DNA from 2 places in the Streptomyces bullii genome. Region 2 is predicted to be linked to the other one. Evidence: predicted binding sites of a transcription regulator. Region 2 holds the regulator's gene; the other holds the start of a gene.

Region 1 (9,970 bases), on a different contig from region 2:
GGGCAGCAGTGATCAAGGGCATGTCCGCTCGCGCCCGGGACGACGTCCACCCGTGTGAAGGCCCGGGTCTCCCTCGCGGGGCCCGGGCCTTCCTCATCCGGTGGCGTCCGTCACGCCGCCACCGGAACCTCCGGCGCCGCGCCGTTCGTGGCCGGTGCCAGCGCCAGCTCCAGGACCTGGCGGACGTCGGTGACGGTGTGGACGTCGAGCTTGTCCAGCACCTCGGCCGGGACGTCGTCCAGGTCCGGCTCGTTGCGCTTGGGGATGATCACGGTGGTGACGCCCGCCCGGTGCGCGGCGAGCAGCTTCTGCTTGACGCCGCCGATGGGCAGGACCCGGCCGGTCAGGGAGATTTCGCCGGTCATGGCCACGTCCGTGCGGACCAGGCGGCCCGACAGCAGCGACGCCAGGGCCGTCGTCATCGTGATGCCGGCGCTCGGGCCGTCCTTGGGGACCGCGCCCGCCGGGAAGTGGATGTGCACGCCCCGGTCCTTCAGATCGCCCACCGGCAGTTCGAGCTCGGCGCCGTGCGACCGCAGGAAGCTGAGCGCGATCTGCGCCGACTCCTTCATCACGTCGCCCAGCTGGCCCGTCAGGGTCAGGCCCGCCGCGCCCGTCTCCGGGTCGGCCAGCGACGCCTCGACGTACAGCACGTCACCGCCCGCCCCCGTCACCGCCAGGCCGGTGGCCACGCCCGGCACCGACGTCCGCCGCTCGGCCGGGTCCTGGGCGGACTCGGGCACGTGGTGCGGCCGGCCGATCAGGCCGCGCAGGTCGCCTTCACGGACGGTGAACGGCAGCTCCCGCTCGCCCAGTTCGTGCTGGGCCGCGACCTTGCGCAGCAGCCGCGCGATGGACCGCTCCAGGTTCCGCACGCCCGCCTCGCGCGTGTACTCGCCGGCGAGCTTGCGCAGCGCGCCCTCGTCGATGACGACCTCGTCCTCGTCCAGCCCGGCCCGCTCCAGCTGGCGCGGCAGCAGGTGGTCGCGGGCGATGACGATCTTCTCGTCCTCGGTGTAGCCGTCCAGCCGGACGATCTCCATACGGTCGGCCAGCGCCTCAGGGATGGCCTCCAGGACGTTGGCGGTGGCGAGGAACACCACGTCGGACAGGTCGAGCTCGACCTCCAGGTAGTGGTCCCGGAAAGTGTGGTTCTGCGCCGGGTCCAGCACTTCGAGGAGGGCCGCGGCCGGGTCGCCCCGGAAGTCGGAGCCCACCTTGTCGATCTCGTCGAGCAGCACGACCGGGTTCATCGACCCGGCCTCCTTGACGGCGCGCACGATCCGGCCGGGCAGCGCGCCGACGTACGTACGCCGGTGCCCGCGGATCTCCGCCTCGTCCCGGACACCGCCGAGCGCGACGCGGACGAACTTGCGCCCCATCGCGTGGGCGACGGACTCGCCGAGCGAGGTCTTGCCGACGCCGGGCGGGCCCACTAGGGCGAGCACGGCACCGCCGCGCCGGCCGCCGATCACGCCCAGACCCCGGTCGGTACGCCGCTTGCGCACCGCGAGGTACTCGGTGATCCGCTCCTTCACGTCCTCCAGGCCGGCGTGCTCGGCGTCCAGCACCGCCTTGGCGCCCTGGATGTCGTACGCGTCCTGCGTCCGCTCGTTCCACGGCATCTCCAGGACCGTGTCGAGCCAGGTGCGGATCCACGAGCCCTCGGGCGACTGGTCGGAGGCGCGTTCCAGCTTGTCGACCTCCTTCAGCGCGGCCTCACGGACCTTCTCGGGCAGGTCGGCGGCCTCGACGCGGGCGCGGTAGTCGTCGGACTCCTCGCCCTCCTTCTCGCCGTTGAGCTCGCGCAGCTCCTTGCGGACCGCCTCCAGCTGACGCCGCAGCAGGAACTCGCGCTGCTGCTTGTCGACGCCCTCCTGGACGTCCTTGGCGATGGACTCGGCGACGTCCTGCTCGGCGAGGTGCTCGCGCAGTTGCTGGGTGGCGAGCTTCAGGCGGGCGACCGGGTCGGCGGTCTCCAGCAGCTGTACCTTCTGATCGGTGGTCAGGAAGGGCGAGTAGCCGGAGTTGTCGGCGAGCGCGGAGACGTCGTCGATGGCCTGGACCCGGTCGACGACCTGCCAGGCGCCGCGCTTGCGCAGCCAGGCGGTGGCCAGGGCCTTGTACTCCTTGACCAGCTCGGTGACGTGTCCCGGCAGCGGGTCCGGCACACGCTCGTCGACCGTCGTGCCCTCGACCCACAGCGCCGCACCCGGCCCGGTCGTCCCGGCGCCGATCTTCACCCGGCCCCGGCCGCGGATCAGGGCGCCCGGGTCACCGTCGGCGAGCCTGCCGACCTGCTCGACCGTGCCGAGGACACCGGTGCCGGCGTACGTGCCGTCGACGCGCGGCACGAGCAGCACCCTGGGCTTCCCCGGCTCCGACCTGGCGGCGGCCTGCGCTGCCTCCACCGCCGCGCGCACCTCGGAGTCGCTCAGGTCCAGCGGGACCACCATTCCGGGCAGCACGACCTCGTCGTCGAGCGGCAGCACGGGCAGGGTGAGCGGTGTGGTGGCCGAGGACTCAGTAGCCATGATCTCCCCTTCGGCAGTCAAGTTGAGTTATGCCGACTCAATGCCTCTGAGCCTTCGATTGTTCCCCCGCGTTCGTTCGCCGTGAGCGATCAGAGGTGCCGAGAGGGACGTTGCCTCCCATATCGTCGCGCCGGGCAAGGAGAGGTAATGACCAGCAATACAGTGAGCCTATTACAGGGAGTGGACGTGGACAGGATCGTGAGGGGCCTGGGTGGAGGGGTGGGTCGTCTCGCGCGGAGCGGCTCCGCCGGTGATCGAGCCGTGGGGCTGCACGATCGACGTCGGCACCGAGGGCCATGTCACCCGGCACGTGTTCGGCCCGGTCGGCGACGACGAGAACGAGGTCGACGAGACGGCCGTACGGAAGGTCGCGGGCGCGGTGACCGGCGCCGGGGTGTGGCTGAAGGTGTTCGAGGACCCGGCGGTGGTCGGCGGGTGGCTCGACGCGTGCTGGTGGATCGACCCGGAGCCCGGCCATCTGATGACCGTGCCGCTGACGACAACGGACGGACCCCCTCCCCCTCCACCCCCCGGCTACCGGCTGCGCACCTGGTCGCGGGGCGGCGTCGTCCGCGCGATGATCGCCGCGCCCGACGGTTCGTGGGCCGCGCGGGGCCAGATCGCCCCGACCGGCACGACAGCGGTCGCCGACCAGATCGAGACCTCCCCGGCGCACCGCCGTCGCGGGCTCGGCAGCCTGGTCATGCGGACACTTCAGCGGGCGGCGGCCGAACAGGGCGCCGAGACGGGCGTGTTGGCGGGCACGGAGGCGGGCCGGGCCTTGTACGAGACGCTGGGGTGGCGGGTCGTGGCGCCGCTCACCAGCGCGACATTCGTGGGAACGAAAGGGTCCTCTCAGAGCCTGCGGACGGTTCCGTGAGCCGGCCGCCGGCGCCGCTCCCCCCGTCGCCGGCCGTACCGGCGCCGCAGCAGCGGCCAGGTCGCCACGCCGATCGCCAGGGCGATCAGGTGGCCCCAGTTGGTCATCGGGTCCGTGAACTCGACCAGGTCCTCGACCAGCATCCCGGCGAAGAGGGCCAGGAGCGGCATGCCCAGCCACGGGGTGAGGAGACCGGCCAGGGCGCCGGTGCCCGCGGCGACGCCGAAGCTGATCCCGAAGTCCAGCCGGTGCAGGGAGCTTTCGGGGAGGTGGCCGACCAGTACCGCGATCCCGACGGGGACCTCGGTGGCGAGGGTGGCCAGAACATGCCCCAGCAGGAAGACACCGGCCGTACGCAGCCGGCCGATCCGCCGCTCCAGCGCGGTCAGCACGAGCAGGAAGCCGATCGCGTACGGCGACAGGATCCCGCCCGCGATCCACAGGGCGCTGGTCAGCATCACCAGCGTGGGCGTCCGTACGAGGTGCGCCACGTCGGTGCTGGAACCCTGCTGGAGCGTGTGGACGAGGGCCGGATCGCCCCACGCGGCGACCAGCGAGGTCATCGCGAGGACGGCGGCATAGGCGAAGGTGAACGGCGTACCGACGGGAGTGGGCAGGAGCCGCCACAGACGCGGCAGGCGAGGGAGGCGACGGAAACGGGCCCGCCCGGGGGCCACCCCCTCCGCGGCGAGGTGCCCAGGCCCGGCGTCCGACGGACCTGTGGCCGGGAGGCCGGAACCGGCCACCAACAAGCCTGCGGCCGGGGAGCCGCACCCGGCCACCACCGAACCCCCAGCCAGGGAGTCGCACCCGGCCACCACCGAACCCCCGGCCGGCGAATCCGTCTCGGCGACCAACGGACCTGTGGGCAGGGAGTGCGAGCCGGCAGCCAACGGAGCCGCGGCCCCGGAATCCACCCCGTCCACCGACGAAACCGCAGCCCGGCGGTCCACCCCGGCGTCCAACGGGGCCGCGTCCGAAGACGCCGCCCGTCGTTCCCGCGGCCTCCCCTGCCCCGGCACCCCGTCGAGCAGCCCGGCGGGGTGCGGAAGGGGCGCTCCCTCGGGCGCGGGTGTGGTCGGCTCGTCGGCCGGCACGGTCCGTTCCACGGTGAGGCGCTCCTTCCGTTCCGCCCCACCCTTCGCGCTCCGGGCGGCCGTGTCTGTGACCGGCGCCACCCGCGCGGCGATTCTCAGCAACCTCTCAACCTCACCCGGGGCCTCTCACCCGCACCTGGGGCTTCTCCCCCGTACCCGGGACCTCTCTTCTCCCCCGCCCGGCGCCCCTCGCCGAGCCCATGACGGGGTGGCCGGGTAGCCGGGTGACCGATGGCCGGATGGCCGCTGCCCGGATGGCCGCCTGCCGACGCCCGCACACCGATGACCGCCTGCCGATCACCGCTCGCCGACGCCCGCACGTCGATCACGGCACGCCCAGCGCCGCTCGCCGATGACCGCTCGCGAAATATTCGGTGAAGCTTCCTTGGAGGATCTGCCAGGATGGCCGCATGCCCACCTCGTACGGCCATCCCGAAGTCCTGGACCGCCGCGAGGGCCCGCACGGCGAGGTCGTGCTGCGCAGGCACGGCGGCCTGTTGCAGATCATCGCGAACGGCTGTTTCCTGATGGACACCTCCGACGGCCGCTCGGAGCGCCGGCTGGTCGACGCCGCGCTCGACGCCCTGGACGGGCGCGACAAGCCCGACCTGCTCATCGGCGGACTCGGCGTCGGCTTCTCGCTCGCACACGCCGCCGCGAATCCCCGCTGGGGACGGATCACGGTCGTGGAACGCGAGCGGGCCGTCATCGACTGGCATCTCGACGGTCCCCTGTCCGAGCTCTCCGCGCGGGCTCTCGCCGATCCGCGCACGAAAATCGCGGAATCCGATCTGCGGGCGTACGTCAATGAGACATCCGACACGTACGACGCCCTGTGCCTCGACATCGACAACGGGCCCGGCTGGACCGTCACCGAAGACAACGGAAGTCTCTACTCCCCCGCCGGACTCGCCGCCTGCGCAAGCGTGTTGAGGCCGGGCGGGGTGCTGGCGGTGTGGTCGGCGCAGCCGTCTCCGGAATTCGAAGAAACCTTGTGGAATGCCGGGTTCCAACAGGTGCGTACCGAAGAGATCCCGGTTGCCCGGGGCGTTCCGGACGTCGTGCATCTCTGCGTCCGACCTGGATAGCAAAGGCGTGGTGACTCCCCGTACGCTGCTGCCCTGACGCCGATCATTCAAGCGTCAATCGCAACCATGCGCAGACCGAGGAATCACCCCACTGGTTCCGGAAATAGCACCTCAGGGGCGGGCGATGGAGCAGACACACACCTCCCACAACGGCACGGCGGCGGCTACCCCGGGCGCACAGCGCCGGGTCCTGGTGGTCGAGGACGACGCGACGATCGTGGACGCCATCGCGACCCGCCTGCGCGCCGAGGGATTCCTGGTGCAAACGGCGGGCGACGGTCCGGCCGCGGTCGACACGGCGGAGGCATGGCAGCCCGACCTGCTGATTCTCGACATCATGCTGCCGGGCTTCGACGGTCTGGAGGTCTGCCGGCGCGTGCAGGCCCAGCGGCCGGTGCCGGTGCTGATGCTGACCGCGCGCGACGACGAGACCGACATGCTCGTCGGGCTGGGCGTCGGCGCGGACGACTACATGACCAAACCGTTCTCGATGCGGGAACTGGCCGCACGCGTGCACGTGCTGCTGCGCCGTGTGGAGCGCGCGGCGCTGGCCGCCGCTACGCCGCGCAGCGGCATCCTGCGGCTGGGCGAACTGGAGATCGACCACGCGCAGCGCCGAGTGCGGGTCAAGAGTGAGGACGTCCACCTGACGCCCACCGAGTTCGACCTGCTGGTGTGCCTGGCGAACACCCCGCGCGCGGTGCTCTCCCGTGAGCAGCTGCTGGCCGAGGTGTGGGACTGGGCGGACGCCTCCGGCACCCGGACCGTCGACAGCCACATCAAGGCGCTGCGCCGGAAGATCGGCGCCGAGCGGATCCGCACCGTGCACGGTGTCGGCTACGCCCTGGAGACGCCGACGCCATGAGCGCCGGGCCGGCCGGACGGAGAGGCCCCGGGGAGTTCGAACCCTGGGGCGGCGTACGCCCTTTCTCGATCAAGACCAAGCTGACCGTCCTGGTGGTCATCTCGGTGCTGATCACCACCGGACTGTCGATGATCGCGGTGCACACCAAGACCGAGCTGCGCTTCATCACGGTCTTCTCGATGATCGCCACCCTGCTCATCACGCAGTTCGTGGCGCACTCGCTGACCGCGCCGCTGGACGAGATGAACACCGTGGCCCGGTCGATCTCGCAGGGCGACTACACCCGCAGGGTGAGCGAGAACCGCCGTGACGAGCTGGGCGACCTGGCGCAGACGATCAATGTCATGGCCGACGAGCTGGAGGCCCAGGACCGGCAGCGCAAGGAGCTGGTCGCCAACGTCTCGCACGAGCTGCGCACGCCCATCGCGGGGCTGCGCGCGGTGCTGGAGAACATCGTCGACGGTGTCACGGAGGCCGACCCGGAGACGATGCGCACGGCCCTGAAGCAGACCGAGCGGCTGGGCCGGCTGGTGGAGACGCTGCTGGACCTGTCCCGCCTCGACAACGGCGTCGTCCCGCTGAAGAAGCGGCGGTTCGAGGTGTGGCCGTACCTGTCGGGCGTGCTGAAGGAGGCCAACATGGTCGCCTCCGTGCGGGCCGGCATCGCCACGGGGTCGGGCAGTCACACCCGTACCGACGTCCATCTGCACCTCGACGTCTCGCCCCCCGAACTCACCGCGCACGCCGACCCGGAACGCATCCACCAGGTCGTCGCCAACCTCATCGACAACGCGGTCAAGCACAGCCCGCCGCACGGCCGGGTGACGGTCAAGGCGCGGCGCGGAGCGCAGCCGGAGTCGCTGGAGCTGGAGGTCCTGGACGAGGGCCCCGGCATTCCCAAGTCCGAGTGGCACAAGGTCTTCGAGCGTTTCAACCGGGGTAGCGCCTCCCGGCCGCAGGGCCCGGGCAGCGACGGCGGCACGGGTTTGGGCCTGGCGATCGCCCGCTGGGCGGTGGATCTGCACGGCGGCCGGATCGGAGTGGCCGAATCCGAGCGGGGTTGCCGGATTCTTGTCACCCTTCCGGGACTGCCTTCTGTGCCAAGTTGACGTAAAGTTCGAAGCGGAGCCACAAGATCCGTACGCGTCCGCGCTGGCGGACACGTGTGATCAGGCAAGGCCCGCGTGTTCCAGGCGCCGGGTCCGGGTCGGCCCTTCCCATCTGAAGCGGAACCACGCTTGTTTCCCGCCATTTCCAGGCCCGAAACACGCTCTGAGATGTGACTTACGCGACGATGAACGGGCCCGACCTGACCTTCCCGGTCCGGGAGGCGTAGCCTTTATTCCCGCTGTCCATCACCTTGTGAAGCGGAAGAGGGCGGTTGCCGCCGTGTCGCCACAGTCCCCCAGTAACTCGAGCATCTCGACCGACTCCGACCAGGCGGGCAAGAACCCCGCCGCGGCGTTCGGCCCCAACGAGTGGCTCGTCGACGAGATCTATCAGCAGTACCTCCAGGACCCCAATTCGGTAGACCGCGCCTGGTGGGACTTCTTCGCCGACTACAAGCCGGGGGCCGCTGCCACCCCGGCTCCGGCGGGTACCGCGGCCGCGGGGGCCGCGGGGACCACCAGCACGGCCCAGCAGGCGGCTCCCGCCGCCCCGGCCCAGCCCCCGGCTGCGGCCCCCGCCCCCGCGGCCGCGAAGCCCGCCGCCGCGCAGGCTCCCGCTCAGGCGCAGCCCGCCGCGCAGGCCCCGGCTCCCGCGAAGGCCGCCGCTCCGGCTCCGGCCGCCAAGCCCGCCGCAGCGAAGCCGAAGGCCGCACCCGCCGCCGAGGCCCCCGCGGGTCCCGAGCAGGTCGTGCTGCGGGGCCCCGCCGCCGCCGTGGCGAAGAACATGGACGCCTCGCTGGAGCTGCCCACGGCCACGTCCGTGCGGGCGGTCCCGGTGAAGCTGCTGTTCGACAACCGCATCGTCATCAACAACCACCTCAAGCGGGCCCGCGGCGGGAAGATCTCCTTCACGCACATCATCGGCTACGCGATGGTCCAGGCCATCAAGGCGATGCCGTCGATGAACTGGTCGTTCGCGAAGGTGGACGGCAAGCCCACCCTGGTCAAGCCGGAGCACGTCAACCTCGGTCTGGCCATCGACCTGGTGAAGCCGAACGGCGACCGCCAGCTGGTCGTCGCGGCGATCAAGAAGGCCGAGACCCTGAACTTCTTCGAGTTCTGGCAGGCCTACGAGGACATCGTCCGCCGCGCCCGCGACGGCAAGCTGACGATGGACGACTTCACCGGCGTCACGGTCTCCCTGACCAACCCCGGCGGCCTCGGCACGGTCCACTCGGTGCCGCGCCTGATGCCCGGCCAGTCGGTGATCATGGGCGTCGGCTCCATGGACTACCCGGCGGAGTTCCAGGGCACCAGCCAGGACACCCTGAACAAGCTCGGCATCTCCAAGGTCATGACGCTCACGTCGACCTACGACCACCGGGTGATCCAGGGCGCCGCCTCCGGCGAGTTCCTCCGCCAGGTCGCGAACCTGCTGCTCGGCGAGAACGGCTTCTACGACGACATCTTCGAGGCGCTGCGCATCCCCTACGAGCCGGTCCGCTGGCTCAAGGACATCGACGCCAGCCACGACGACGACGTCACCAAGGCCGCCCGCGTCTTCGAGCTGATCCACTCCTACCGGGTCCGCGGCCACGTGATGGCCGACACCGACCCGCTGGAGTACCGCCAGCGCAAGCACCCCGACCTCGACATCGTCGAGCACGGGCTCACGCTGTGGGACCTGGAGCGCGAGTTCGCCGTCGGCGGCTTCGCCGGCAAGTCGATGATGAAGCTGCGCGACATCCTCGGCGTGCTGCGCGACTCGTACTGCCGCACCACCGGCATCGAGTTCATGCACATCCAGGACCCCAAGCAGCGCAAGTGGATCCAGGACCGCGTGGAGCGCCCGCACTCCAAGCCGGAGCGCGAGGAGCAGCTGCGCATCCTGCGGCGCCTGAACGCTGCCGAGGCTTTTGAGACGTTCCTGCAGACGAAGTACGTCGGCCAGAAGCGCTTCTCCCTGGAGGGCGGCGAGTCCGTCATCCCGCTGCTCGACGCGGTGCTCGACTCCGCCGCCGAGTCGCGGCTGGACGAGGTCGTCATCGGCATGGCCCACCGCGGCCGCCTGAACGTGCTCGCCAACATCGTCGGCAAGTCGTACGCGCAGATCTTCCGCGAGTTCGAGGGCAACCTCGACCCGAAGTCGATGCACGGCTCCGGCGACGTGAAGTACCACCTGGGCGCCGAGGGCACCTTCACCGGCCTGGACGGCGAGCAGATCAAGGTCTCGCTCGTGGCCAACCCCTCGCACCTGGAGGCGGTGGACCCGGTCCTGGAGGGCGTCGCCCGCGCCAAGCAGGACATCATCAACAAGGGCGGTACGGACTTCACGGTCCTGCCGGTCGCGATCCACGGCGACGCGGCCTTCGCGGGCCAGGGCGTGGTGGCCGAGAC
Region 2 (9,970 bases):
AGCCCCGGAGCTCGGCCAGCTGGTGTTGTTGACGCCGTAGGTGGTCTGAGCCACCGACGGCCAGCTGGTGTTCGCCCGAACATCATCCTTCGCATCGGAGAAGCCACTCAGCGCGCCGAGGGCCACAACGGCGGAGAAGGCGGCGACAAGCACCGAGCGAAGCATTCTGTTACGCATAGTCGGCTTCGTCCTCACTTGAAGGTCCCCTTTTCCCCCGTCGGGTACGACGATGGCTCATTCGGGCACGTCATGGCCACACAATCGATGCATCATGTTCCTGCATGTTCAGGACCCTGGGGGGTGGAGATTTGGCAACGAATCAAACGAAAGCGACACATCCCCATGCGATGACCGAGTGGTGCGAGGAGGGCAGCCGTCTGTACGCCGCCGCTCTGCGCACGGGACGCATCCCCCGCGCGGAAGTGGAGCCGGCACCCTGCCTGATCGAGTTCGCCCTTCTGCACCCCGACCCGGACGATCCCGACTGGCTGCGCCCCGTGCCCCCGGTCGTCGCCCTGTCCCGGCAACTCAACCCCCTGGAACACGAGATCGCCGAGCGCCGGCGCCTGGCCATCGACCTGGCGGAGACCTTCCAGCCCTTCATGGCCCTGGGTACCCAGATCGCGACGACCAGCGACTCCATCACCGTGCTGGAAGGCGGCGAACGCATCAACGCCGCACTCAACATGGCCACCGCCCAGTGCCGGACCGAGGTCCTCACCCTCCAGCCGAGCGACCGCATGTCCGAACGCAGCCTGCTGCGAGGGCTGGAGCGCGACAAGCCGCTCATCGAACGCGGTGTGCGCATCCGCACCGTCTACCAGCACACCGCCCGCTACAACCCGGAGCAACTGGCCTACGCCGCCCGGCTGTCCGACGGCAAGGCGGAGTACCGCACCATAGACGAGCTGGTGGAGCGACTGATCATCTGCGACGAGGCCGTCGCCTTCATCCCCGCCCGCGACGACCAGCAGGTCGCCCTGGAGCTGCGCCACCCCGGCCTGGTCCGCTATCTCATCAAGTTCTTCGAGTACCTGTGGGACCGCGCGGTGCCGCTGAACACCGGCACCCCGTACGAAGCGGCCTCCGGCGGCATCACGGAGATCCAGCACTCCATCGCCAAGCTCCTCGTCGAGGGCCACGTCGACGAGGCCATCGCCCGCCGCCTCGGCATGAACGTACGCACCTGCCGCGCCCACATCGCCAAGCTGGCGTCGGCCCTGGGCAGCGGCAGCCGGGCCCAACTCGGATATCTCATCGCACAGTCGGGGATCCTCGAACAGGATCACTGAGCAGGAGGGAGTCACCGAGTGACGTCGGCGCCACACCCGGAGCACGGCGCGGAAGAGCTGTGCCCCGCGGGGACGGAGCTGTACGAGCGGGCCCTGCGCGAAGGGCACGTACCCGCCGAGGCGGCCCTCACCACCCCGTGCCTGCTGGACTTCGGTCTGCTGCACCCGGCCGTCGACGACCTCTACCGGCTCGAACCGGTGGCGCCGGCCGTCGCCCTCCACCGGCTGCTGCGGACATCCGAGGAGCTGATCGCGCGCGAACGGCGCCGCGAGGAGCGGCTGGCCGAGACGTTCGAGCGGCTCATGGCGGTCGAGGGGCACCGCACGGCCGCGGCGGCCACGCCGACCCTCCGGCTCCTGGACGGCAAGCAGCGGATCAACCAGGCCATCACCGAGACCATGGCCGAGGCGTCCCGGGAACTCCTCACCGTGCAGCCCCGCACCAGGCACAGCGGTGCACAGATCGAGGCGGCCTATGCCGTCGCCACCCGACGCGACCAGGCGCTGCTGGACCGCGGCGGACGCATCCGCACCCTCTACCAGCACACCCAGCGCCACTTCCCCACCATCACGGCGCACCACGAACGGCTGCGCGGCGACATCGAGGCACGTGCGCTGGACGAGGTCACCGACCGGCTGATCCTCGTGGACCGGGCCGTGGCGTTCATCCCCGCCGACGACGACGGCGACCTCGCGCTGGAGATCCGCCACCCGGCCATCGTCGGATACCTGGCCACCGCCTTCGACCGCCTCTGGCGCCTGGCCACCCCCGTCTACCCCGAGGCCGCCCCCCGGCCCTCCCACGACGGCGTCACCGCCCGCCAGCGCGCCATCGCCCGCCTGTTGGTGGAGGGCCACACCGACGCCGTCATCGCCGACCGCCTCGGCATGAACGTCCGCACCGCCCGCGTGCACATCGCCAAGCTCGCCGCGACGCTGGGAAGCCAGAACCGGGCCCAACTCGGCTACCTCATCGGGCAGTCCGGGATCCTTGATCGGGAACGCTGAGGGACGCGGCGGAGCGCGGCGGGCCGTCCAGGCCGGCCTGGGCGATGCGGACGCCCAACTGCGTGCGGCTGGCCGCGCCGAGGGTCTCCGAGAGCCGGGCGATATGGGCCCGGCAGGTACGGACACTGATCCCGAGCCGCTCCGCGATCACCGCGTCCTGGTGGCCCTCCGCCAGCAGCGCCGCGATCGACTGCTCCCGGTGCGAGATGCCCTCGATGCCGGTGTCCGGGAGCGGGGCGGTCAGCGGGATCGCCAGCCGCCACAGGCGTTCGAAGACCGTGACCAGGTACTCCACCAGCGCCGGATGCCGCAGCTCCAGCGCCATCGTGCGGTCGGCGTTGGCGGGGATGAAGGCCACCGTGCGGTCGAAGAGGATCAGCCGGTCGATGACCTCGTCGAGGGTGCGGGCCTCCACCGCGTCGCCCATCAGCTCCAGATAGGTGAGCAGGCCCTGGCCGTGCCGGGCGACATGGGTGTACAGGTCCCGCATCCGCACCCCGCGGCCGCGCAGCGCCAGCGACCGGTGCAGGCCCTCGGACAGTTCCGCCTCGCGGCGGATGCCGCCGGGCTGCACGGTGAGCACCTCGGTGGTGCACGCCTCGGTCGCCTCGTCCATCGCGGCCTGGATCCGGGCCAGCCCGTCCAGCACCCGGATCGCCGAGCCCTCCGTCGCCGACGGGGCCGGGCGCACCTGGCGGCCGAGACCGGCGTACCACTCGACGGCCCGCACCGCCGAGCCCACCCGCCGCTGACTCGCGCTGACCTCGTCGTACATCCCGCGCAGCAGCCGGGTCATGACCTCCTGCGGGGAGGTCGGCACCAGCCAGTCCATGTCGTCGGGGTCGGGATGCAGCAGGGCGAGTTCCAGCAGGCAGGGCACCGGCTCGGCGTCCCGGCGCGGCACGCGGCCCCGCCGTACGGCCCGGGAATACACCCGATCCCCGGCCTCGCACAGTCGGTCAGCACCATGTGGATGCTCGTCCGTCCCGTGCCCGGCCATCGCCCATCCCACCCCCGGTTTGCGCATCTTTCCGCAGCGCAACTATGCGCGGACCGGACCTGCTCCGCAACACGGCTCCCCGCGCCACGACCGCCGGACGCCGCACTCAGGCCGCCCGACAGAAACGCATACTCCCGGCGTCCGCCTCACCTTTCACAAAAAACCCTTACAACCACCCAGTACCTCCACAGGTCTTGAACGTCAGCGGCCCTCCCACGGGCCGGAGACGATCCAGGACCGAGGAGCCATGAACCCAGCCAGACGGACGACCGCCGCGTTCACCACCGGCGTCGTGCTCGCGACCGCGGGCGGCCTGGTGGCCGCGGCCACCCCCGCATCAGCCGCCACGAGCTGCACCTCCCCCGTGTTCAAGCGGCAGTTCTACGCGAACACCACCCTCTCCGGCGCGCCGAAGAAGGTGGACTGCGACTCGCGGATCGACCAGGACTGGGGTACGGGCGCCCCCGCCACAGGGCTCCCGAAGGACAACTTCGGCGTGCGCTGGACCGTGACCCGCGACTTCGGTTCGGGTGGCCCGTTCTCCTTCGCGGTCGCGTCCCGGGACGGCATCCGGGTCTATCTGGACGGCGTCCGCGAGGTCGACCTCTGGAAAAACGTTGCGACCACGCAGAAGAAGACGGTCGACGTCACGGTCCCGCCCGGCAGGCACACCCTCCGCGTCGACTACGTCAACTGGACCGGCGCGGCGAACGTCGCCTTCGACTACTACCCGCGCAACGGGTCGAGCATCGACAAGGTCAAGCCGCTGGCCCCGGCCGGTGTGTCGGTGACGTACGACAAGGTCACCGGCGAGGCCACGGTGAAGTGGGCGAAGAACAAGGAGATGGACCTGCTGGGCTACCGCGTCTACAAGCGGCTGCCGTGGCAGGAGTTCCCCCGTGACTCCCGGACCCGGACGACCGCGACGACGTACACCGAGCAGCTGGAGAAGGCGGGCAACACCTACCTCTACGAGGTGCGGGCGATCGACAAGTCGGGCAACGAGTCGACCGGTTCCGCCGACGTCGCCGTCACCACGGCCGACGAACTCCCGCCGGAGCGGCCGAACATCGCCTGGACGGAGCCGAGCAACAAGGCCGTCAAGGTGCGCTGGACCGCGAGCCACGGAGCGGACGGCTACGAGGTGTACCGCGCGCCGTCCCAGGACGGCCCGTACACGCTCCTGGCCAAGCCGGCCACGCCCGCGTTCGACGACGTCTCCGCCGACCCCGACGTCACCTACTGGTACCGGGTGCGGGCGACCGACAAGGCCGGCAACGTCTCGGCGTACTCCTACACCCGCGGCGAGTGGGACACCCTCGCGCCGCTCGCCCCGCAGAACCTGACGGTCACCGAGGAGGACGCGGAGGGCATCACGCTGACGTGGAACTCCGTGGGCGCGCCCGAGTACCGCGTGTACCGGTCCACGTCGCCCGCGTCGTACGGCGACCTGATCGCCACGACGCCGACCGTCACCACGGCCTACCGCGACACCACCGGTGAGCCCGGGCAGCCGTACTACTACCGCGTGACCTCCGCGGACCCGGCCGGAAACGAGTCGGCCGCTGACGTGGTCACCGCGACCCGCCGCCCGGCCTCAGCCGAGTAAGGCGAGGGGCGTGGCCGGTCTTGCCGGCCACGCCCCTCAAGCCCGTTGCCTCGTCCGCCCCTTCGGGCCGTCAGGCCCGTGGGATCCGTGAGATCCGCCGGTCCCGCGTCACTTCAGTCCGGCCGCCGAGCAGGCCGCCCTGTACTTGGCGGTGCAGATGTCGGACACCTTGTAGATGCCGTCGGCGACGACCGTGTCCTTGATGTTGGACTTCGTCAGGGCGACGACGGGCACCAGCTGGGCGGGGATCTCCTTGTGCGTGGGGCTGTCGACCTTGTCGCGGGCGAGCGCGTCGAACTGGATGTCCCGGCCCTGGACCTTCGCCACGGCCATCTCCGCGGCGTTCTCGGCCTCCTGCGGGTACGACTTGTACACGCTCATGAACTGCTCGCCGAGCAGGATCCGCTGCACGGCCTCCAGCTCGGCGTCCTGGCCGGTGATGGGCGGCAGCTTGGTCACGCCCGCGGCCTTGAGGGCCTTGATGATTCCGCCCGCCATGCCGTCGTTGGCGGAGTAGACGGCCGCGATGTCGCCCGCGCCGATCGCCGCGATCGCCTGGGCCATGTTGGCCTCGGCGTTCTCCGGCTTCCAGTCCTTGGTGTCGAAGGACTTGGCGATCGTCACCTTGCCGTTCAGCTCGGAGAGCGCACCGGCCTTGAACTGCTTGGCGTTCGGGTCGGTGGGCGAGCCGTTCATCATGACGATCTTGTCGGCGACGGAGACGTCGGGACCGATCGCCTCCAGCAGGGTGCGGCCCTGGACCTCGCCGACCAGCTCGTTGTCGAAGGAGATGTACGCGTCGATCGGGCCCTCGGCCAGCCGGTCGTAGGCGATGACGGGGATGCCGGCGTCCTTCGCCTTCTTCACGCCGGACGCGATGGCGTGCGCGTCGACGGCGTCCAGCAGGATCACGTCGACCCGGTCGTCGACCATCTTCTGCAACTGCTGGGCCTGCCGGTCGGCGTCCGCCTCGGCGTTGGCGTACTCCACCCGGCCCTGGTTGCGGGTGAGGGACTCGACCTTCTTCTTGATGATGGGGTAGTCGAAGTTCTCGTACCGGGTGTTGGCCTTCTCCGGGAGCAGCAGACCCACCGTGATGTCGTTGCCCTTGGTCGGACTCGCCTCGCCGCTGCTCCCTGTCGCGCTGAGCACACCGCAGCCGGCGAGCGTGACGGACAACGTGGCGGCGGCCACGGATATGGCGATACGACGACGCATTCGGGGACTCACTTCGGGTGCGTTCGGGACGTGGGTGCAGCATTGCGGCCCATGTGACTGAAAAGCCAACTTGGCGGCGGTCCCCGGCGTCAAGCGGAACCACTTAACGAGATGGCAACACCACGCTCCGCAGTGTCGGTGAAGGCGTAGCGGAACGACCTCCAAACGCTCTTTACGGCCTCTCCACCCCGCGGAAACAGGGGCAGTTGAAGATCCGCGCAGCCAACCCGGCTCCTCACGCACCGTGACCACGACGACCGGCCACCGCCGTTCCGATACGACCGGGCGACCGAACGATCCCAGCCAGACGCTCGTGGTCCGCCTCCGGCGCCCGGCACGGCGAAGGGGCCCGGAGTGCTCTCCGGGCCCCTTCGCCGCACATGGCGCGCACACCGGCGCGGGTCAGTCCGACTGCTGCTTCCGCTTGGGCGGCCGCCACACCACCAGCGCGCTGGTCTGCTGGACGTCCTGGTACGGCACCAGGTCGCGGCGGTACGACGCGTGCACCGCCGCCTCACGCTGGCGCATCGCCGCCGCGGCCCCGTCGAGGGCGTCCTGCAGTTCGGCCACACGGGCCTGGAGCGCGGCGACTTGGTTCTCCAGTTCGATGATGCGCTTGATACCGGCCAGGTTGATGCCCTCGTCCTGCGACAACTGCTGCACCTGGCGGAGCAGTTCGATGTCACGGGCCGAGTAGCGGCGGCCACGGCCGGCGGTGCGGTCCGGAGACACGAGCCCCAGACGGTCGTACTGGCGCAGTGTCTGCGGGTGCAGACCGGAGAGCTGGGCCGCCACCGAGATGACGTAGACCGGGGTGTCCTCGGTCAGTTCATACGGGTTGCGTCGACGGCCGTCCATCTCATCAAGCTCCCTTCGCGGCCTGGAACAGCTCCGCCCGCGGATCCTCGCCCACGGTGGCTTCGCGATACGCCTCGAGCGCGTCACGAGCCTTCCCCGTCAGGTCCTTCGGGACACTCACCTCGACGGTGACCAGGAGGTCGCCGCGGGTGCCGTCCTTGCGGACCGCGCCCTTCCCCCGGGCCCGCATCGTACGGCCGTTCGGCGTGCCCGGCGGCAGTTTCAGGGTGACGGGCGGGCCGCCCAGCGTCGGGACGCGGACCTCACCGCCGAGGGCCGCCTCGGGATACGTGACGGGCACCGTGATGGTGAGGTTGTCGCCCTTGCGGCCGAAGACGGGGTGTTCCTTGACGTGGACCACCACGTACAGGTCACCCGCCGGGCCGCCCCGCTCGCCCGGTGCGCCCTTGCCGCGCAGCCGGATCCGCTGGCCGTCGGAGACGCCGGCCGGGATGCGGACCTGCATGGTCCGGGAGGACTTGGCCCGTCCGCTGCCGCTGCACACGTCGCAGGGGTTCTCCGCGATCAGGCCGCGCCCCTTGCAGTCCGGGCAGGGGTCGGTGAGGGAGAAGCCCCCGCCGGAGCCCCGGGCGACCTGTCCGGTGCCGACGCAGGTCGGGCACACGCGCGGTGTGCCGTTCTTGTCGCCGGTGCCCGAGCAGGCCTTGCAGGGCTGCTGGGACGACATCCGCAGCGGGACCGTCGCGCCCTCGATCGCCTCGGTGAAGCTCAAGGTGACCTCGGACTCGATGTCCTGGCCGCGTCGCGGCTGGGTGCGGGTGGGGCCCGCGCCGCCGCGGTTGAAAAGGCCCCCGAAGACGTCACCGAGCCCGCCGCCGAAGCCGCCGGCTCCGCCGGGCTGCTGTCCCCCGAACAGGTCGCTCAGGTCGAAGTTGAAGGAGCCGCCGCCCGCGCCGGGCCCCGGGCGGAAGCCGCCGTTGCCGAAGAGCGCGCGTGCCTCGTCGTACTCCTTGCGCTTCTTGGGGTCACCGAGGACGTCGTTCGCCTCGGAGATCTCCTTGAAACGTTCCTCCGCCTTCGCGTTGCCCTTGTTGGCGTCCGGGTGGTACTCGCGGGCGAGCTTCCGGTACGCCTTCTTGATCTCGGCCTCGGTGGCGTCCTTGGGGACGCCGAGGACCTTGTAGTAGTCCTTCTCGATGAAGTCCTTGGTGCTCATCCTCGACGTCCCTCCTCTCCTGCGTCGGTTGTGACGTCAGCCCTCCTCCGGGCCACCGTTCTCCTTGTTCTCTGCGGCGTCGGCCTGCGCCTCGGTCTGCTGCCCGCCCTTGTCCTCGGCCGACTTGACCGTCTGCGCGCCGGGCTGCGGTTCGGCCACGGCCACCCGCGCGGGGCGGATGGTGCGCTCGCCGATCCGGTACCCGGGCTGCAGAATCGCCACGCACGTCGTCTCGGTGACGTCCGGCGCGTAGGAGTGCATCAGGGCCTCGTGGATCGTCGGGTCGAAGGGCTCGCCCTCCTTGCCGAACTGCTGCAGGCCCATCTTCGCCACGGTGGTCTCCAGCGACTCGGCGACGGACTTGAAGCCGCCGACCAGTTCGCCGTGCTCCCGCGCGCGGCCGATGTCGTCGAGCACGGGCAGGAGCTCGGTCAGGAGGTTCGCCACGGCGATCTCCTTGACCGCGATCCGGTCGCGCTCGACCCGGCGGCGGTAGTTCTGGAACTCGGCCTGGAGGCGCTGGAGGTCGGCCGTGCGCTCGTTGAGCGCCGTGCGCGCCTGGTCCAGCTGGGCCACCAGGCCCGCGGTCTGGCCCGCGTCCCCGGCCGGGGCCGCCCCCTCCTCACGCGAGGAAGCGGAGGCGGCCTTCGGCTCGGCGTCTTCGGAGGCGGCGCCGGAGGGGACGTCGGGCTGCTGCGGCTGAGCAGGCTGCTGCTGGCCCTGCTGAGCCTGCTGCTGCTCGTCGAAGCCCGGGGTCTCCTCCGTCACGCGGCACCGTCCTTCCGCTCGTCGTCGACGATCTCGGCGTCGACGACGTCGTCGTCGGCCTTGCCGTCGGAGGCACCGGCGTCGGCGCCGGCGGTCGCCTGGGCGCCCTGGGCGTCGGCGTACATGGCCTGGCCCAGCTTCTGGGAGACGGCCGCGACCTTCTCCGTGGCGGTGCGGATCTCGGCGGTGTCCTCGCCCTTGAGCTTCTCCTTCAGCTCGGCGACGGCGGCCTCGACCTCGGACTTGATCTCGCCGGGGACCTTGTCCTCGTTGTCCTTGAGGAACTTCTCGGTCTGGTAGACGAGCTGCTCGCCCTGGTTGCGGGTCTCGGCGGCCTCGCGGCGCTTGTGGTCCTCCTCCGCGTAGCGCTCGGCCTCCTCGCGCATGCGGTCGACCTCTTCCTTCGGGAGCGAGGAGCCGCCGGTGACGGTCATCTTCTGCTCCTTGCCGGTGCCGAGGTCCTTCGCCGTGACGTGCATGATGCCGTTGGCGTCGATGTCGAAGGAGACCTCGATCTGCGGGACGCCGCGCGGCGCCGGGGGCAGACCGGTCAGCTCGAACATGCCGAGCTTCTTGTTGTACGCCGCGATCTCGCGCTCGCCCTGGTAGACCTGGATCTGCACCGACGGCTGGTTGTCCTCGGCCGTGGTGAAGATCTCGGAGCGCTTCGTCGGGATCGTGGTGTTGCGCTCGATCAGCTTGGTCATGATGCCGCCCTTGGTCTCGATGCCGAGGGACAGCGGGGTGACGTCGAGCAGCAGGACGTCCTTGACCTCGCCCTTGAGGACACCGGCCTGGAGCGAGGCGCCGACGGCGACGACCTCGTCCGGGTTGACGCCCTTGTTGGCCTCCTTGCCGCCGGTCAGCTCCTTGACGAGCTCGGCGACGGCGGGCATACGGGTCGAGCCACCGACGAGGACGACGTGGTCGATCTCGTTGATGGAGACGCCGGCGTCCTTGATGACGTTGTGGAACGGCACCTTGCAGCGCTCCAGCAGGTCGCTGGTGAGCTGCTGGAACTGGGCGCGGGTGAGCTTCTC

What was found. The regulator HspR, encoded in region 2, represses chaperone genes until heat shock. The targets are predictions, from matches to a motif close to TTGAGNNNNNNNNNCTCAA.
Region 1: lon (endopeptidase La) is a predicted target of HspR. The motif match lies at 2,557-2,575, and genes of this name have one in related genera.

The regions. Positions count from the first base shown of each region.
Region 1 is NZ_JBHSNY010000005.1:129,365-139,334, forward strand. It holds gene lon (endopeptidase La) at 111-2,534, opposite strand; gene ACFPZJ_RS15240 (GNAT family N-acetyltransferase) at 2,785-3,414, shown strand; gene ACFPZJ_RS15245 (rhomboid-like protein) at 3,390-4,214, opposite strand; gene ACFPZJ_RS15250 (spermidine synthase family protein) at 4,922-5,599, shown strand; gene ACFPZJ_RS15255 (response regulator transcription factor) at 5,724-6,464, shown strand; gene ACFPZJ_RS15260 (sensor histidine kinase) at 6,461-7,573, shown strand; gene ACFPZJ_RS15265 (multifunctional oxoglutarate decarboxylase/oxoglutarate dehydrogenase thiamine pyrophosphate-binding subunit/dihydrolipoyllysine-residue succinyltransferase subunit) at 7,854-9,970, shown strand, end outside.
Region 2 is NZ_JBHSNY010000003.1:518,321-528,290, reverse strand. It holds gene ACFPZJ_RS10360 (helix-turn-helix transcriptional regulator) at 348-1,292, shown strand; gene ACFPZJ_RS10355 (helix-turn-helix transcriptional regulator) at 1,311-2,300, shown strand; gene ACFPZJ_RS10350 (helix-turn-helix transcriptional regulator) at 2,263-3,300, opposite strand; gene ACFPZJ_RS10345 (PA14 domain-containing protein) at 3,548-4,909, shown strand; gene ACFPZJ_RS10340 (sugar ABC transporter substrate-binding protein) at 5,018-6,127, opposite strand; gene ACFPZJ_RS10335 (heat shock protein transcriptional repressor HspR) at 6,530-6,985, opposite strand; gene dnaJ (molecular chaperone DnaJ) at 6,990-8,162, opposite strand; gene grpE (nucleotide exchange factor GrpE) at 8,199-8,930, opposite strand; gene dnaK (molecular chaperone DnaK) at 8,927-9,970, opposite strand, start outside.